DNA from 2 places in the Shouchella oshimensis genome. Region 1 is predicted to be linked to the other one. Evidence: a T-box and tRNA genes for the amino acid it is inferred to sense, from the RefSeq annotation. Region 1 holds a T-box; the other holds one or more tRNA genes.
The links. A T-box is a leader RNA that pairs with one kind of tRNA and senses whether it is charged. The one in region 1 lies ahead of ileS (isoleucine--tRNA ligase), so its partner is inferred to be a tRNA-Ile.

Region 1 (4,427 bases):
TGTCATAATTAATATGCAACGCCTACCTGATGAACAGGCCCGACATATGGTACACTTTTTGAGTGGCACAGTTTACGCAATTGGTGGCGACATTCATAAGCTAGGAATGAATATCTTTTTGTGTTCACCAGATAATGTTGAAATTTCTGGGAATATCACAGAGATGCAACTAAGAGAGTTTGATAGATAGATGAAATGGGGGAAGAAGTAAGCTATGGCTATAGTGATTAATTTAGTACAAAACGTAATAATGATTTACACACTTCTAATTTTTGCTTGGGTTCTAATGTCTTGGTTTCCGAACGCAAGAGAATCTGGTATTGGTCAAATGATTGGACGAATAGTGGAGCCTTATATTGATTTATTTAGACAATTTATTCCGAGACTTGGCATGATTGATTTATCTCCATTAGTTGCTCTTCTTGTTATGAGATTCGCAGGAGACGGATTAATCTTCTTATTAACTAGATTAGCATGACCATCTATGATCACTTCAGACCAGAAGAACGTCCGTTTATTGACCAGGTCTTAACCTGGAAAGAGAACGCGGAAATACGTCATCAAGATAAAATGACTGATTTTCTAGACCCACGTCAGCAGGATATTGTGCGGTCGTTAATAGGGCAACAAGATGAGGTGCTGGTATCATTTTGGGGTGGAGTAAATGGGACGGAGCGGGCAAGAGCGTATGTGCATCCTTCCTACTTAAACATGGAGCAGGAGGAGTGGCCGTTAACCTTACTTAAAGCTACGTATCCTGAGAAATTTATTCAGCTCTCTCATCGTGACGTGTTAGGCGCACTGATGGGGTCAGGACTTCGTCGTGAGAAGTTTGGAGATATGACAGTTGAGAATGGTGAAATTAACCTGATCGTTGCATCGGAATCAGCTGATTATGTGCGGATGAATGTGATATCAGCCGGTCGGGCAACAATTGAATTTCAAGAGCGTTCGCTTACAGAGTATTTGCTACCAGAAGAAAAGTGGGTTGAAGCAGCTGGAACAATTAGTTCACTGCGACTAGATACGGTTCTTTCACAAATTTATCGTGTTGCTCGCTCAAAAGCAGCAGATGCTGTCGAAAAAGGGCTTGGTCAAAGTAAATTGGCGTCAAACCGAACAACCGGCCTTCCAAGTGCAAGCAGGAGACCACTTATCTGTACGTGGTTTGGGTCGTAGCAGGCTAGTAGAAATCGAAGGAACGACAAAAAAAGAAAAAATTCGGGTCCGTTGGGCGAAAAAAGGCTGACAGGCTTGTATTACATAAGGTAGAATGTAAGAGGTATACATGATTTTATAAAGATTATTCATAACAGGTAGGCATGATCTGCCAAACAAAACGCAAATTGACGGAGGTGGCAATGATGCCTTTAACCCCATTGGACATTCATAACAAAGAATTTACTCGTGCCTTTCGTGGCTACGATGAGGATGAAGTAAACGAATTTCTCGATCAGGTCATCAAGGATTATGAAGCCGTTTTAAGAGAGAAAAAAGATCTCTTTGAACAGGTAACAAAATTAGAAGAGAAACTGGATCATTTCAACAATATCGAGGAAACGTTAAACAAATCAATTCTTGTTGCTCAAGAAGCTGCAGAGGAACTTCGCCGTAATGCGCAGAAGGAATCTCAATTGATTGTGAAAGAAGCAGAAAAAAATGCGAATCGTATTGTGAATGATGCCCTTACTAAGTCTCGTAAGGTTATGATGGAGATGGAAGAGCTTAAGAAGCAAGCCTCTGTCTATAAAATGCGCTTTAAAATGTTAATTGAAGCACAGCTTGAAATGCTGCAAACGGATGATTGGGATACATTTGATGAGGAGCAAGCTGAACAACAGCCTGTTTTTGAAGAAAAAGCCTAATTAAACGTGTGTGCTTGCGTTTGGAAGATACAACGCATATAATAATTGATACTAAAACTATATGATGTTAAAACGAGGAATGGGACAGTTACATAAGTTTATTCATATTAAGCGAATCGGGGACGGTGTGAGCCCGAGATGAATGTTATGTATAAATCACCTATTCGTTTTGTACTGAAGCCGGAGGTACCGGTAGTAGGCTACAACGCTTTATTCACGTTACGAATACTAAAGTAAAGACATGTGTCTTTAAATTAGGGTGGTACCACGGGAAAACCTCTCGTCCCTTACTGGGATGAGAGGTTTTTTGTGTTTTTTTAGAAGAACAAGGAGGAATATCGATGGATTACAAAGACACATTACTAATGCCAAAAACAGAATTTCCGATGAGAGGCAATCTTCCCAATCGTGAGCCAAAGCAACAGGAACTTTGGGATGAAATGAGCATCTATGAAAAAGTACAAAAAAAGGGAGAAGGCAAACCACTTTTTGTCTTACATGATGGCCCTCCGTATGCAAATGGTGACATTCATATCGGTCATGCATTAAATAAAATCATTAAAGACTTTATTGTTCGCTACAAATCAATGACTGGTTTTCAAGCTCCGTATGTTCCAGGCTGGGATACACATGGCTTACCAATTGAAACGGCGTTAACTAAAAATAAAAAAATCAAACGTAAAGAGATGACAACTGCTGAATTCCGTGCTCTTTGTGAAAAATATGCAAGAGAGCAAATCGACAATCAGCGTGAGCAATTCATGCGTCTTGGTGTACGTGGAGACTGGTGGAACCCCTACATTACTTTAGATAAGGGATATGAAGCCGAGCAAATCAAAGTATTTGGCGAAATGGCGAAAAAAGGATTGATCTATAAAGGCAAAAAGCCTGTTTATTGGTCTCCAACATCTGAATCAGCGCTTGCTGAAGCTGAAATTGAGTACCATGATAAGCGCTCTGCTTCTATTTACGTAGCATTTAAAGTGGTTGATGGCAAAGAAGTATTAGATGGAGACGAGAAGTTCGTCATCTGGACAACAACTCCTTGGACACTTCCTGCTAACTTAGGTATCAGTGTTCATCCGGATCTTGAATATAGTGTCGTTCAAACTGGATCAGATAAATTTATCGTTGCAAGTGGTCTACTTGACACATTGGTAGAAGAATTAGGCTTGGAAGCGCACTCTGTTGTTAAAAAACTTAAAGGCTCAGAGCTTGAATATGTAACAGCACAACACCCATTTTATGATCGTGAATCACTTGTCATGAATGGAGAGCATGTAACCGTTGATGCGGGTACAGGCTGTGTACATACTGCACCAGGACACGGGGAAGATGACTTTATCGTCTCTCGCAAATACGGCTTAGATGTTCTTTGTCCGGTTGATGACAAAGGTGTGATGACTGATGAAGCACCTGGTTTTGAAGGTCTGTTTTATGATGCAGCCAACAAACCAATCACAGAAAAGCTTGAGAGCCTTGGAGCCTTGCTTAAATTAAGCTTCTTCACTCACTCTTATCCACATGATTGGCGTACAAAAAAACCAGTCATTTTCCGTGCGACGGCACAGTGGTTTGCTTCAATTGATCGTATTCGTGAGGATCTTTTGCAAGCTATTAAAGAGACGGAATGGACTCCGGCTTGGGGAGAGAATCGCCTACACAATATGGTACGTGATCGTGGAGATTGGTGTATTTCTAGACAGCGTGTATGGGGTGTCCCAATTCCAGTTCTGTACGCAGAAAATGGAGAAGTGATTCTAAACGACGAAACAATTGCTCACATTTCAGCATTATTTGCTGAGCATGGTTCTAATATTTGGTTTGAGTGGGATGCAAAAGATCTCCTTCCGGAAGGTTTCACATCTGAGCACAGTCCAAATGGTTTATTTACAAAAGAAACAGATATCATGGATGTCTGGTTTGACTCAGGCTCTTCACATCAAGCAGTTCTTCATGCAAGAGATGACTTGCAGCGTCCTGCTGATTTGTATATGGAAGGTTCCGATCAGTACCGTGGTTGGTTTAACTCCTCCCTTTCTACAGCTGTTGCAGTTACAGGGAAAGCACCATACAAAGGTGTGCTGAGTCATGGCTTTACGATGGACGGAGAAGGCCGCAAAATGAGTAAATCAGTTGGAAATGTCATTGCTCCAATTAAGGTAATGAATCAACTTGGCGCAGATATTTTGCGTCTATGGGTATCTTCCGTTGATTACCAAGCGGACCATCGTGTTTCTGATAAAATTTTAAAACAAGTATCTGAGGTTTACCGTAAAATCCGTAACACATTCCGTTTCTTATTAGGAAACTTGCATGACTTCGATCCAACGGTTAATCGTGTTGCGTATGAAGACATGGGTGAAGTTCACCGCTTTATGGTTGTTAAACTTAACACGTTAATTGATGATGTGAAAAAAGCCTACGATAATTATCAGTTTTCAACGGTATATAATCTCATTCACAATTTCTGTACAGTGGAGCTAAGCTCGTTCTATATGGATATCTCTAAAGATACCCTGTACATTGAGCATGCTGATCATCCAGAACGCCGTGCTTTCC
Region 2 (4,427 bases), on a different contig from region 1:
ATATATTATTACTTGTCGTTAAGAGCGACGCACTTACCAATGTTCTTCAACAGGTTGCATAATGATTTATTCTCATTGCTTGCGCCCGTAGCTCAACTGGATAGAGTACTTGACTACGAATCAAGCGGTTAGAGGTTCGACTCCTCTCGGGCGCGCTTATCTTTTCTATTACATAGACTTCGGGAAGTAGCTCAGCTTGGTAGAGCACTTGGTTTGGGACCAAGGGGTCGCAGGTTCAAATCCTGTCTTCCCGACCATTTAATTTTTGGTCGACATTATTATATTGTGCGGGTGTAGTTTAGTGGTAAAACCTCAGCCTTCCAAGCTGATGATGTGGTTGATTCTCATCACCCGCTCTTTTGGGCCTGTAGCTCAAGCTGGTTAGAGCGCACGCCTGATAAGCGTGAGGTCGGTGGTTCCAGTCCACTCAGGCCCACCAAAAAAAGTTGTTGACAAACATTTCGATGTTTGGTAACATATAAAAGTCGCCAAGTGAGCGACAAACAAGTTCTTTGAAAACTGAACAAAAGCCAAGCGTACGAAGAGATACATGATATCTCATTAGTAACAAAAAAGTCGCAGGTAACACTGCGCAATTGGAAAGTTGATGGAGACATCAATGCCAACAGTAACAATCAACTCACCACTTTTTGGAGAGTTTGATCCTGGCTCAGGACGAACGCTGGCGGCGTGCCTAATACATGCAAGTCGAGCGGACGTTTTTGAAGCTTGCTTCAAAAACGTTAGCGGCGGACGGGTGAGTAACACGTGGGCAACCTGCCTTATCGACTGGGATAACTCCGGGAAACCGGGGCTAATACCGGATAACATCTAGCACTTCCTGGTGCAAGATTAAAAGAGGGCCTTCGGGCTCTCACGGTGAGATGGGCCCGCGGCGCATTAGCTAGTTGGAGAGGTAATGGCTCCCCAAGGCGACGATGCGTAGCCGACCTGAGAGGGTGATCGGCCACACTGGGACTGAGACACGGCCCAGACTCCTACGGGAGGCAGCAGTAGGGAATCTTCCGCAATGGACGAAAGTCTGACGGAGCAACGCCGCGTGAGTGATGAAGGGTTTCGGCTCGTAAAGCTCTGTTATGAGGGAAGAACACGTACCGTTCGAATAGGGCGGTACCTTGACGGTACCTCATCAGAAAGCCACGGCTAACTACGTGCCAGCAGCCGCGGTAATACGTAGGTGGCAAGCGTTGTCCGGAATTATTGGGCGTAAAGCGCGCGCAGGCGGCCTTTTAAGTCTGATGTGAAATCTTGCGGCTCAACCGCAAGCGGTCATTGGAAACTGGGAGGCTTGAGTACAGAAGAGGAGAGTGGAATTCCACGTGTAGCGGTGAAATGCGTAGATATGTGGAGGAACACCAGTGGCGAAGGCGACTCTCTGGTCTGTAACTGACGCTGAGGCGCGAAAGCGTGGGGAGCAAACAGGATTAGATACCCTGGTAGTCCACGCCGTAAACGATGAGTGCTAGGTGTTAGGGGTTTCGATGCCCGTAGTGCCGAAGTTAACACATTAAGCACTCCGCCTGGGGAGTACGGCCGCAAGGCTGAAACTCAAAGGAATTGACGGGGGCCCGCACAAGCAGTGGAGCATGTGGTTTAATTCGAAGCAACGCGAAGAACCTTACCAGGTCTTGACATCCTTTGACCACTCTGGAGACAGAGCTTCCCCTTCGGGGGCAAAGTGACAGGTGGTGCATGGTTGTCGTCAGCTCGTGTCGTGAGATGTTGGGTTAAGTCCCGCAACGAGCGCAACCCTTGACCTTAGTTGCCAGCATTTAGTTGGGCACTCTAAGGTGACTGCCGGTGACAAACCGGAGGAAGGTGGGGATGACGTCAAATCATCATGCCCCTTATGACCTGGGCTACACACGTGCTACAATGGATGGTACAAAGGGTTGCGAAGCCGCGAGGTGAAGCCAATCCCATAAAGCCATTCTCAGTTCGGATTGTAGGCTGCAACTCGCCTGCATGAAGCTGGAATTGCTAGTAATCGCGGATCAGCATGCCGCGGTGAATACGTTCCCGGGCCTTGTACACACCGCCCGTCACACCACGAGAGTTTGTAACACCCGAAGTCGGTGAGGTAACCTTTTGGAGCCAGCCGCCGAAGGTGGGACAGATGATTGGGGTGAAGTCGTAACAAGGTAGCCGTATCGGAAGGTGCGGCTGGATCACCTCCTTTCTAGGGAGTAATACTTCTAGTCGATCACACAGGTTTACCTGATGTGAATACGCTTTGGCTTTTGTTCGGTTTTGAATGAACTTATTCATTCTAATATTTACCCCATTTGGGGGCCTGTAGCTCAGCTGGTTAGAGCGCACGCCTGATAAGCGTGAGGTCGGTGGTTCGAGTCCACTCAGGCCCACCATTTAAATAGTAACGGGGCCTTAGCTCAGCTGGGAGAGCGCCTGCCTTGCACGCAGGAGGTCAGCGGTTCGATCCCGCTAGGCTCCACCATAATCTCTTTAGAACAAATATAAGTGTTATTTGATGACCTTTTTTTGTGTCTGAAGGTTGGTTCTTTGAAAACTAAATCGTGCAATGCAAAACACACACACAACGCAATCATCTCTATAGATGTGAGCGAGTCTTTATATACACCAGTGTATTTGACAAAGAGCATCAAGCAGTTCGAGGACACAAGTTTTCGAATGAGGGAACGTACACCCGTACGTGACCGATTGAGAATAACGCAGTGGACGAAGAAATGCGCCGATGATCTGCAGTCAAATTTGGTTAAGTTAGAAAGGGCGCACGGTGAATGCCTTGGCACTAGGAGCCGAAGAAGGACGCGACGAACGGCGAAACGCCTCGGGGAGCTGTAAGTGAGCTTTGATCCGAGGATATCCGAATGGGGGAACCCACCATTTTTAATCGAATGGTACCCGTATCTGAATACATAGGATACGAGGAGGCAGACCCGGGGAACTGAAACATCTAAGTACCCGGAGGAAGAGAAAGAAAAATCGATTTCCTGAGTAGCGGCGAGCGAAACGGAAAGAGCCCAAACCTGAAGGCTTGCCTTCAGGGGTTGTAGGACATTCCATTGGAGTCATAAAGAAACGGAGTAGGTGAAGCATCTGGAAAGATGCGTCAAAGAGGGTAACAACCCCGTAGCCGAAACTTCGTTTCCTCCGGAGTGTATCCTGAGTACGGCGGGACACGTGAAACCCCGTCGGAATCCGGGAGGACCATCTCCCAAGGCTAAATACTACCTAGTGACCGATAGTGAACCAGTACCGTGAGGGAAAGGTGAAAAGCACCCCGGAAGGGGAGTGAAAGAGATCCTGAAACCGTGTGCCTACAACTAGTCAGAGCCCATTAACGGGTGATGGCGTGCCTTTTGTAGAATGAACCGGCGAGTTACGATGTCGTGCAAGGTTAAGCTGATGAGGCGGAGCCGTAGCGAAAGCGAGTCTGAATAGGGCGATTTGAGTACGCCGTCGTAGACCCGAAACCGAGTGATCTACCCATGTCCAGGGTGAAGTTCAGGTAACACTGAATGGAGGCCCGAACCCACGCATGTTGAAAAATGCGGGGATGAGGTGTGGGTAGGGGTGAAATGCCAATCGAACTCGGAAATAGCTGGTTCTCCCCGAAATAGCTTTAGGGCTAGCCTCGAGGGAAGAGTCTTGGAGGTAGAGCACTGATTGGACGAGGGGTCCCCACAGGATTACCGAATTCAGTCAAACTCCGAATGCCAAGTACTTATCCTCGGGAGTCAGACTGCGAGTGCTAAGATCCGTAGTCAAGAGGGAAACAGCCCAGACCATCAGCTAAGGTCCCAAAGTATACGTTAAGTGGCAAAGGATGTGGAGTTGCCCAGACAACCAGGATGTTGGCTTAGAAGCAGCCACCATTTAAAGAGTGCGTAATAGCTCACTGGTCGAGTGACTCTGCGCCGAAAATGTAACGGGGCTAAACGTATCACCGAAGCTATGGATGAACACCTTAGGTGTTCGTGGTAGGGGAGCGTTCCAAGGACAGCGAAGCTAGATCGTGAGGACTAGTGGAGTGCTTGGAAGTGAGAATGCCGGTATGAGTAGCGAAAAGAGGGGTGAGAATCCCCTCCGTCGAAAGCCCAAGGTTTCCTGAGGAAGGCTCGTCCGCTCAGGGTCAGTCGGGACCTAAGCCGAGGCTGAAAAGCGTAGGCGATGGACAACAGGTTGATATTCCTGTACCACCTCTCCACCGTTTGAGTAATGGGGGGACGCAGAAAGGTAGGGTGAGCGCGCTGATGGATATGCGCGTCTAAGCTGTTAGGCTGGAAAGTAGGCAAATCCGCTTTCCGTTCGGCTGAGCAGTGATAGCGAGGGAAATTTAGTACCGAAGTCCCTGATCCTCCGCTGCCTAGAAAAGCCTCTAGCGAGGTGGAAGGTGCCCGTACCGCAAACCGACACAGGTAGGC

Region 2: it has a tRNA-Ile gene. The T-box ahead of ileS (isoleucine--tRNA ligase) is inferred to sense a tRNA for this amino acid. The anticodon was not compared.

The regions. Positions count from the first base shown of each region.
Region 1 covers NZ_JAMQJY010000001.1:797,192-801,618, reverse strand. Annotated here, with positions in the region: gene NDM98_RS04330 (cell division protein SepF) at 1-190, shown strand, start outside; gene NDM98_RS04325 (YggT family protein) at 215-478, shown strand; gene NDM98_RS04320 (YlmH family RNA-binding protein) at 475-1,179, shown strand; gene NDM98_RS04315 (DivIVA domain-containing protein) at 1,365-1,865, shown strand; T-box leader at 1,932-2,156, shown strand; gene ileS (isoleucine--tRNA ligase) at 2,207-4,427, shown strand, end outside.
Region 2 covers NZ_JAMQJY010000002.1:550,970-555,396, reverse strand. Annotated here, with positions in the region: tRNA gene NDM98_RS17375 (tRNA-Arg) at 82-155, shown strand; tRNA gene NDM98_RS17370 (tRNA-Pro) at 181-257, shown strand; tRNA gene NDM98_RS17365 (tRNA-Gly) at 288-356, shown strand; tRNA gene NDM98_RS17360 (tRNA-Ile) at 362-439, shown strand; rRNA gene NDM98_RS17355 (16S ribosomal RNA) at 648-2,200, shown strand; tRNA gene NDM98_RS17350 (tRNA-Ile) at 2,311-2,387, shown strand; tRNA gene NDM98_RS17345 (tRNA-Ala) at 2,401-2,476, shown strand; rRNA gene NDM98_RS17340 (23S ribosomal RNA) at 2,754-4,427, shown strand, end outside.